One region of the Breoghania sp. genome, then DNA from elsewhere that is predicted to be linked to it. Evidence: riboswitches for the same ligand, from Rfam matches in the RefSeq annotation. Region 1 holds a riboswitch; each other region holds the start of a gene.
The links. Region 1 has a riboswitch for thiamine pyrophosphate ahead of thiM (hydroxyethylthiazole kinase). Riboswitches for the same ligand answer to the same signal wherever they lie in the genome.

Region 1 (2,256 bases):
GTTGATGCGCGCCATGAGATCGCGGGCGGCAGCTTCCGGATCGGGGGCTGCGCAAATGGCGGAGACCACCGCCACGCCGTCGGCCCCGCCTGCGATCAGTTCGCCCGCATGTTCGGCCTTGATACCGCCAATGGCAACGGCGGGGAGATCGATCTTTTCCCGCACAGTCCGGAACCCGGAAAGCCCGATCGCTTCGCCCGCGTCCTGCTTGGTCGCGGTGCCGCGATAGGGCCCGATGCCCACATAATCGACGGGGGCGAGATCGGAGACAGCGAGTTCCTCCAGCGACCCGACCGACAGGCCCAGAACCGCATCTGCCCCCAGAAGCGCGCGGGCGTCAGCGGGTGCCATGTCCTTCTGGCCGATATGGACGCCCTCAGCCCCTGACGCCAGCGCCACGTCGATGCGATCATTGACGATGAGCGGCAAGCGGAAAGGTTCAAGCGCCGCCTTCAAGGCGCGGGCAAGCTCCACCAGCTCGCGTGTCTTGGCGAGGGGATCGCGAAGCTGGACGAGCGTCGCCCCGCCGCGCGCGGCAGCCGCCGCCGTTTCCGCCACCCCGCGCGCGCCGCAAAGGGCGGTGTCGGTGACAAGATAGAGCGACAGGTCAAAGGCGGGTCTGGTCATGATGTCTCCGTGAGCGATCAGAGTGCGCGGATGGCGGAATTGGCGCGCAGTTCCTCCCGGTCGAGGCGGTAGAGCGCGTTGCACAGGCGGGCGGGAATATCCCCCGGCCCACCAGCCCCGCGCGCGGCGATGCTGCCTGCGGAGGCATAAACGGCCATCGCGCCGACGGTCGCGCCAAATGCACTGGGCAAGGCCGCAAGGAATGCGCCGCACAGCGCGCTGAGCGCACAGCCGACGCCGGTGGAGGCCGTCATCAACACGTCGCCGCCCACGATTGCCGCCGTGCGGCTGGCGCTGACCACGTAATCGGTCTCGCCCGTCACCGCGACGATGCCGCCGGTCTCACGCGCAAGGCCGCGCGCGGATTCAATCGCCTCGTGCGAGCCCGCGGCGCTGTCCACGCCCTTGGGCGCAGCCCCGGCAGCGCCCGCAAGCGCCATGATTTCAGACGCATTGCCGCGAATGAGCGTGGGCTTCAAGGCCGTCAGACGACGGGCCACGTCGGTGCGATAAGGGGTTGCGCCGCAGCCCACCGGATCGAGCACCCAGGGCTTGCCCGCCTTCCCCGCTGCCGTGGCCGCGATTTCCATGCCCGCCACCCATGAGGGCGAGAGCGTTCCGATATTGACGACGAGCGCGGAGGCGATGGCGACGAAATCGGCCACTTCTTCTTCCGAGTGCACCATGGCGGGGGAGGCGCCTGCGGCCAGCAGCACGTTGGCGGAAATCGTCATCGCCACGTAATTGGTGATGTTCTGGACCAACGGGCCCTGACGGCGCACCTCTTCGAGCATGATGCTCGCGTCATCAAGGCTTGGCAGGACGGGTGCAAGGTCTGCGGCGCTGGAAAAATCGGGGGTCTTGTCGGTCACTGCATTCTCCTGGAACCAGACGGAGGATGCGCGGCAAAGGGCAAAATACGCCCGGCGCTCAATCCCTCCGCCGGCATGATCCGGATCAGGTTATACGGGTTGGCGGATGCCTCTCAGCCCGCCCAAGTCGGACAGGCACCCCGTTGAGTCGTTCCGGAGTTTAGGGCAAAGCCGCCGCAGGGCAAGGTTTGTGAGCCGAACAAAACCTCACGCAGCGTTTTCGCGCTTTTGGTATGGGGAAAGCGCGCGCCCCCGCGCCCCGCGCTGCCGCCAGCGCTGCCCAATCGACTGGACAGGGGCGCGGCGGCGCGCGAAAATTCTTCCATGACTCACCCCCACCGCGCCCCCGTTCTTCCCGGCGAACAAGCAGATCTCTTCCCGCAAGAGCCCGCCCGCGGAAGCGATCTTCAGGAAGGCGACACAGGCGCGCTGGACGCCCTGTTCGGACGGTTGTCGCGCTCGGCCTTTCGCGCGCGCTTCACGCTCGATGCGAAGGAGCGCGCCTATGCGCTCACCAAGGGCCGCGATGCGCTGCGCCGTCATGCGGGCGACTTCATCGCCAAGCGGCTTGCGCCTGCGCAACCCGCCAATGACGGCAAGCAGACGCCGATGCGCGGGCACCCGGTTTTCGTCGCCCAGCACGCCACGGCCACCTGTTGCCGGGGCTGCCTTGCCAAGTGGCACGGAATGGAACCGGGCCGCTCTTTAAGCGAAGCCGAACAGCTTTATGTGGTGGAGGTGGTAATGGCCTGGATTA
Region 2 (2,256 bases), 2.1 Mb from region 1:
CATCTGGGCAACCGCCATCGGCTGGATGGTGTTTGGAGAGGTTCCGGGCATGTCTGTGGTGATCGGCGCGAGCGTGGTGATTGCCGCGGGCCTGTTCGTGCTCTACCGCGAACACAGGCTCGGCATTGACCGCACGCGGGTGCGGCGGGCCTCCACGCCGGGCAAGATCTGACGCCCGGCGTCTGGCCGCATTTCCTCAAGCGCGCGGTTGCGCCCTAAAACGCCTTGAACGTCAGAATCGTCTTGGTGTCCTGAATGTTCGCGATGCAGTGGATCTTCTGGTTCACGAACTGTCCGATGTCGGTGCTGGCGTCCACATAGAACTTGGCCAGAAGGTCGTAATCGCCTGCGGTGGAATAGATTTCCGAGGCGATTTCGGCGTCGGCCAGCTTGTTGGCGACATCGTAGGACTTTCCAAGCTCGCATTTGATGAGGACGAAGAAGGGGGTCATGGGCGTCTCCGGATACGCATGAAACAGATGGGCCCCAATCAATCGGATTGCAGGCACCGGGGCAAGCGCCCCGTGCGCGCAGATTGAAAGGAGGCATGGTGATCAACAGGCGCTGCGTCGTCGCGGGGCTTGTCAAATCGCGCGAGACGCTCTAGGTCTCGGTTGACCAATGGGGGTGCCCGAAGAGGGCTGAGAGGCAATGCGCCAACTCCTAGAACCTGATCCGGCTTGTACCGGCGGAGGGAATTGGGATGCACCATGCTGCAAGACTAATCGCGATAGCGCCGGACATGCAGGACGTCTGCCACCACAGGGGCAGGGCGTGTGAACGCATGCGCCGATTCAGGCCCACTGCGCGCTTCGCATCTTCAATCGACAATTGGGGGAGGGGGATGCCATGACGGCAATCGCCGTGACCGTGGCCGGCTCGGATTCCAGTGGAGGCGCGGGCGTTCAGGCCGATCTGAAAACGTTTTCCGCGCTCGGCGTCTATGGCGCGAGTGTGTTCGCCGCGCTGACAGCCCAGAACACGCGCGGCGTCACCGGCATACTGGACGTGCCGCCGGATTTCGTCACCGCGCAGTTTAACGCCGTCTATTCCGATCTGACGGTTGGCGCGACCAAAATCGGCATGCTCTCGCGTACGGACGTCATTGAGGCGGTGCGCGCCGGGTTGAAGCGGTATCAGGTTCACAACGTGGTGCTGGATCCGGTGATGGTTGCGACCTCCAACGATCCGCTGATCGATGACGCGGCGGTGGAAAGTCTCGTCGAGCTGCTTTTCCCGCTCGCCGACCTGATCACCCCGAACCTGCAGGAAGTCGCCCGCATTCTGGCGGTCCCGGTGGCCGAAACGCGGGAGGAGATGAGCGCGCAGGCGGTGCGGCTGAAAGATATGGGGCCTGCCGCCGTTCTCCTGAAAGGGGGGCACGGCACTTCCTCGCAAAGCGTCGATCTGCTGCTTGATGAGGAGGGCGAGCATTGGCTGGAAGCCCCGCGCATCGACACCCGCAACACACATGGCACCGGCTGCACGCTTTCCTCCGCGATTGCCGCCGGGCTTGCGCATGGGCACGACATGATCACCGCCGTGCGCGGCGCGAAGGCCTATGTGACCGCCGCCATCGCCGCGGCTGATACGCTTGAGATCGGCCACGGTCACGGGCCCGTCCATCATTTTCACGCTCTTTGGGAGAAAGCATAATGAGCGGAAGGACCATTTCGCGCCGCAAGGCGCTGTCGCTTGCGGGCATGGGGGCGGCTGCGGCTGCATCCGCGTCCTCGACCCTGGCGACCCCCGCTCTCGCGCAGACAGCGATCCGCTGGAAAATGGTCACCTCCTGGCCGCGCGACCTGCCGGGCCCAGGCGTGTCCGCGCGCCGTATCTGCGAGGCCATCAGCACCATGAGCGATGGCAAGCTGACGGTCGATCTTCATTCGGCCGGTGAACTGGTTCCCGCGCTGGAGGTGTTTGACGCCGTGGCGGACGGGACGGCAGAAATGGGCCACACGGCTTCGTTTTTCTGGCAGGGCAAGATGGCGGCGGCGCCCTTCTTCACCGCCGTTCCCTTCGGCCTGACCCCGCTTGAGCATATGTGCTGGATCGAGCGCGGCGGCGGGCAGGAAGTCTGGGATGCCCTTTATGAGCCTTTCGGAGTGCGGCCTTTCATGGGCGGCAATACCGGCTTTCAGATGGGGGGCTGGTACAAGCGGCGCATCACGGGGCTCGACGATCTGAAGGGATTGAAGATCCGCATGCCCGGCCTTGGCGGTGAGGTGATGCGGCGTCTGGGGGCAACTCCGG
Region 3 (2,256 bases), 1.5 Mb from region 1:
GCCGATGCCAGCTCCGGCGGGTCCGCCGAACAGGGGCGTGTGCTTTGGTCGATCGCGCAGGAAGCGCCGTCCGGCGGCGGGGCGCCTGATACGGTCATCAAGGCGAATATCGCCATTCCGGAGCGCAATGTGACGGTGCAGCTGACCATCCGTCCCAACCGCGATGACACGCTTCCCGCCAGCCACCTGATCGAGCTTCAGTTCCTGCTGCCCCCCGGTTTCCCGGGCAAGGGCGTATCCTCCGTGCCGGGCCTCATCATGAAGACCACCGAGGAAGCGCGCGGCGATGCGCTGATCGGGGCGTCGGTCCGGGTCGCGGATGGCTTCTTCTGGGTCGCGCTTTCCTCCATCGAGGCGGAGCGGGAACGCAACATCACGCTGCTGCGTGACCGGGGCTGGATCGACATTCCGGTTCTCTATGAAAACGGCAAGCGGGCGATCCTGACGCTTGAGAAGGGATCTCCGGGCGAGCGCGTCGTGCAGACGGCGCTGGATGCCTGGGCTGCCCAATAGGCTTCTGGCGCGCTGCGCGGGTTTTCGCGCAGCGCGCCTGACGGTCCCTTGCAATCATTATCCATAGCAGACACACTGCGCATGCTTCCGAGGGGTGTTCGCTGAGGCGAACTGAGATGGCCAAGCCTGCGAGGCGGGGAACGTTTGTCTGTTCCTCACTCAGATGCAAAAGGGCCGAACCCTTCGAACCTGATCCGGGTCATGCCGGCGAAGGGACGGAAACCTGAGCCCGATTTTCCCGGGTCTCCATGGTCTTTGGTATCAAGGACGGGGAGATCCCATGAATTGCCCTCTGGCGCCGTGTCGCGGCGCTGCCTTCACACGCACAGGTCCACAGTCTGCCCGGGACCGGCTTCATGTTCGCGTTTGCGCATGAGGCCGCCTGCGATGAACCGTGCGTCCTCCGATCTGCCCCGACGCCTCCTGCGGGGCGTCCTGACCACGCTCGTTCTGCTGGGCGCGTGGGAAGGGGCCGTGCGCGGCCTCCAGCTTCCCCGCTACATGCTGCCCGCGCCCTCGCGGGTGGCCACGGTGCTGGTTGAACGGTCGGATTTCCTGCTTGAACAGGCGTGGATCACGGCTTTCGAGACCCTGATCGGCCTTGTCATCGGGGCGGGGGCGGGCATTGCGCTGGCGCTTCTGCTGGCCGTGCTGCCGCTTGCGCGGCGCTATGTGTTGCCGGTCGTCGTGATCAGCCAGGCGCTGCCGGTCTTCGCCATCGCGCCGCTTCTGGTCCTGTGGTTCGGTTTCGGGCTCGCCTCCAAGATCGTGATGGCGAGCCTGATCATCTTCTTTCCCGTCACATCGGCCTTCTATGACGGGTTGAGGCGCACAGATCCCGACCTTCTCGACTATGCGCGGCTCGTGCGCGCGACCCCGGTGCAGACGCTCATGCTGATCCGGTTGCCCGCCGCCTTGCCCGCCCTGGGCTCGGGGCTTCGGGTGGCCGCCGTCTTTGCGCCCATCGGCGCGATCGTGGGGGAGTGGGTCGGATCCAGCCAGGGATTGGGGTTCGTCATGTTGCAGGCCAATGCCCGCGCGCAGGCCGATGTGGTCTTTGCGGCGCTGGTGCTTCTGGCGGCCATGGCGCTGTTGCTTCGCGCGGTTGTCGACAAGGCCACGCGCGCCATGGCGCCGTGGCAATCGGAAACGGACTAGGCGCGCGGGAGAAAGAGTTCGCGCGGGCCTTTGGGAAAGAGAAACGAGAGGAGTTTGGGGAGATGCTGCGAAAATTGAAGAGCGGTGCGGCGGCGTTGGCGCTGACGGTGCTTGTGAGCGGGGCCGCGCAGGCGGCGGACAAGCTGACGGTGCTGCTCGACTGGTATGTGAACGCCGACCACGGCCCGCTGATCGTCGCCAAGGAGGGCGGCTATTTCGAGGCGCAGGGGCTGGATGTGGAGCTTGTGACGCCCGCCGATCCCAGCGCCCCGCCGCGGCTTGTGGCCGCCGGTCAGGGCGATGTGGCGGTGTCCTATCAGCCGACCCTTTACGAACAGGCCCAGCAGGGCCTCCCCGTCGTGCGGTTCGGCACCCTGATTTCCACCCCGCTCAACACCGTGATCGCGCTTGAAAGCGGACCGGTGAAGTCGCTGGAGGACCTGAAGGGCAAGAAGGTCGGTTTCTCGATCTCCGGCTTTGAGGATGCGATCCTGTCCACCATGCTGGGCACGGTGGGGCTTTCGGAAAAGGACGTGGAGCTGATCAACGTCAATTTCGCGCTGACGCCTGCGCTTCTGTCCGGGC

Region 2: it holds a riboswitch for thiamine pyrophosphate, as region 1 does, so the genes downstream of both, thiD (bifunctional hydroxymethylpyrimidine kinase/phosphomethylpyrimidine kinase) here and thiM (hydroxyethylthiazole kinase) in region 1, are expected to answer to the same signal.
Region 3: it holds a riboswitch for thiamine pyrophosphate, as region 1 does, so the genes downstream of both, ABGM93_RS17370 (ABC transporter permease) here and thiM (hydroxyethylthiazole kinase) in region 1, are expected to answer to the same signal.

The regions. Positions count from the first base shown of each region.
Region 1 covers NZ_OY771475.1:2,478,510-2,480,765, forward strand. The annotation lists gene thiE (thiamine phosphate synthase) at 1-627, opposite strand, end outside; gene thiM (hydroxyethylthiazole kinase) at 645-1,499, opposite strand; TPP riboswitch at 1,545-1,652, opposite strand; gene ABGM93_RS10770 (DUF4186 domain-containing protein) at 1,824-2,256, shown strand, end outside.
Region 2 covers NZ_OY771475.1:151,132-153,387, forward strand. The annotation lists gene ABGM93_RS00635 (DMT family transporter) at 1-172, shown strand, start outside; gene ABGM93_RS00640 (Lrp/AsnC ligand binding domain-containing protein) at 216-452, opposite strand; TPP riboswitch at 614-714, shown strand; gene thiD (bifunctional hydroxymethylpyrimidine kinase/phosphomethylpyrimidine kinase) at 850-1,656, shown strand; gene ABGM93_RS00650 (TRAP transporter substrate-binding protein) at 1,656-2,256, shown strand, end outside.
Region 3 covers NZ_OY771475.1:3,999,667-4,001,922, forward strand. The annotation lists gene ABGM93_RS17365 (hypothetical protein) at 1-513, shown strand, start outside; TPP riboswitch at 594-746, shown strand; gene ABGM93_RS17370 (ABC transporter permease) at 901-1,671, shown strand; gene ABGM93_RS17375 (ABC transporter substrate-binding protein) at 1,734-2,256, shown strand, end outside.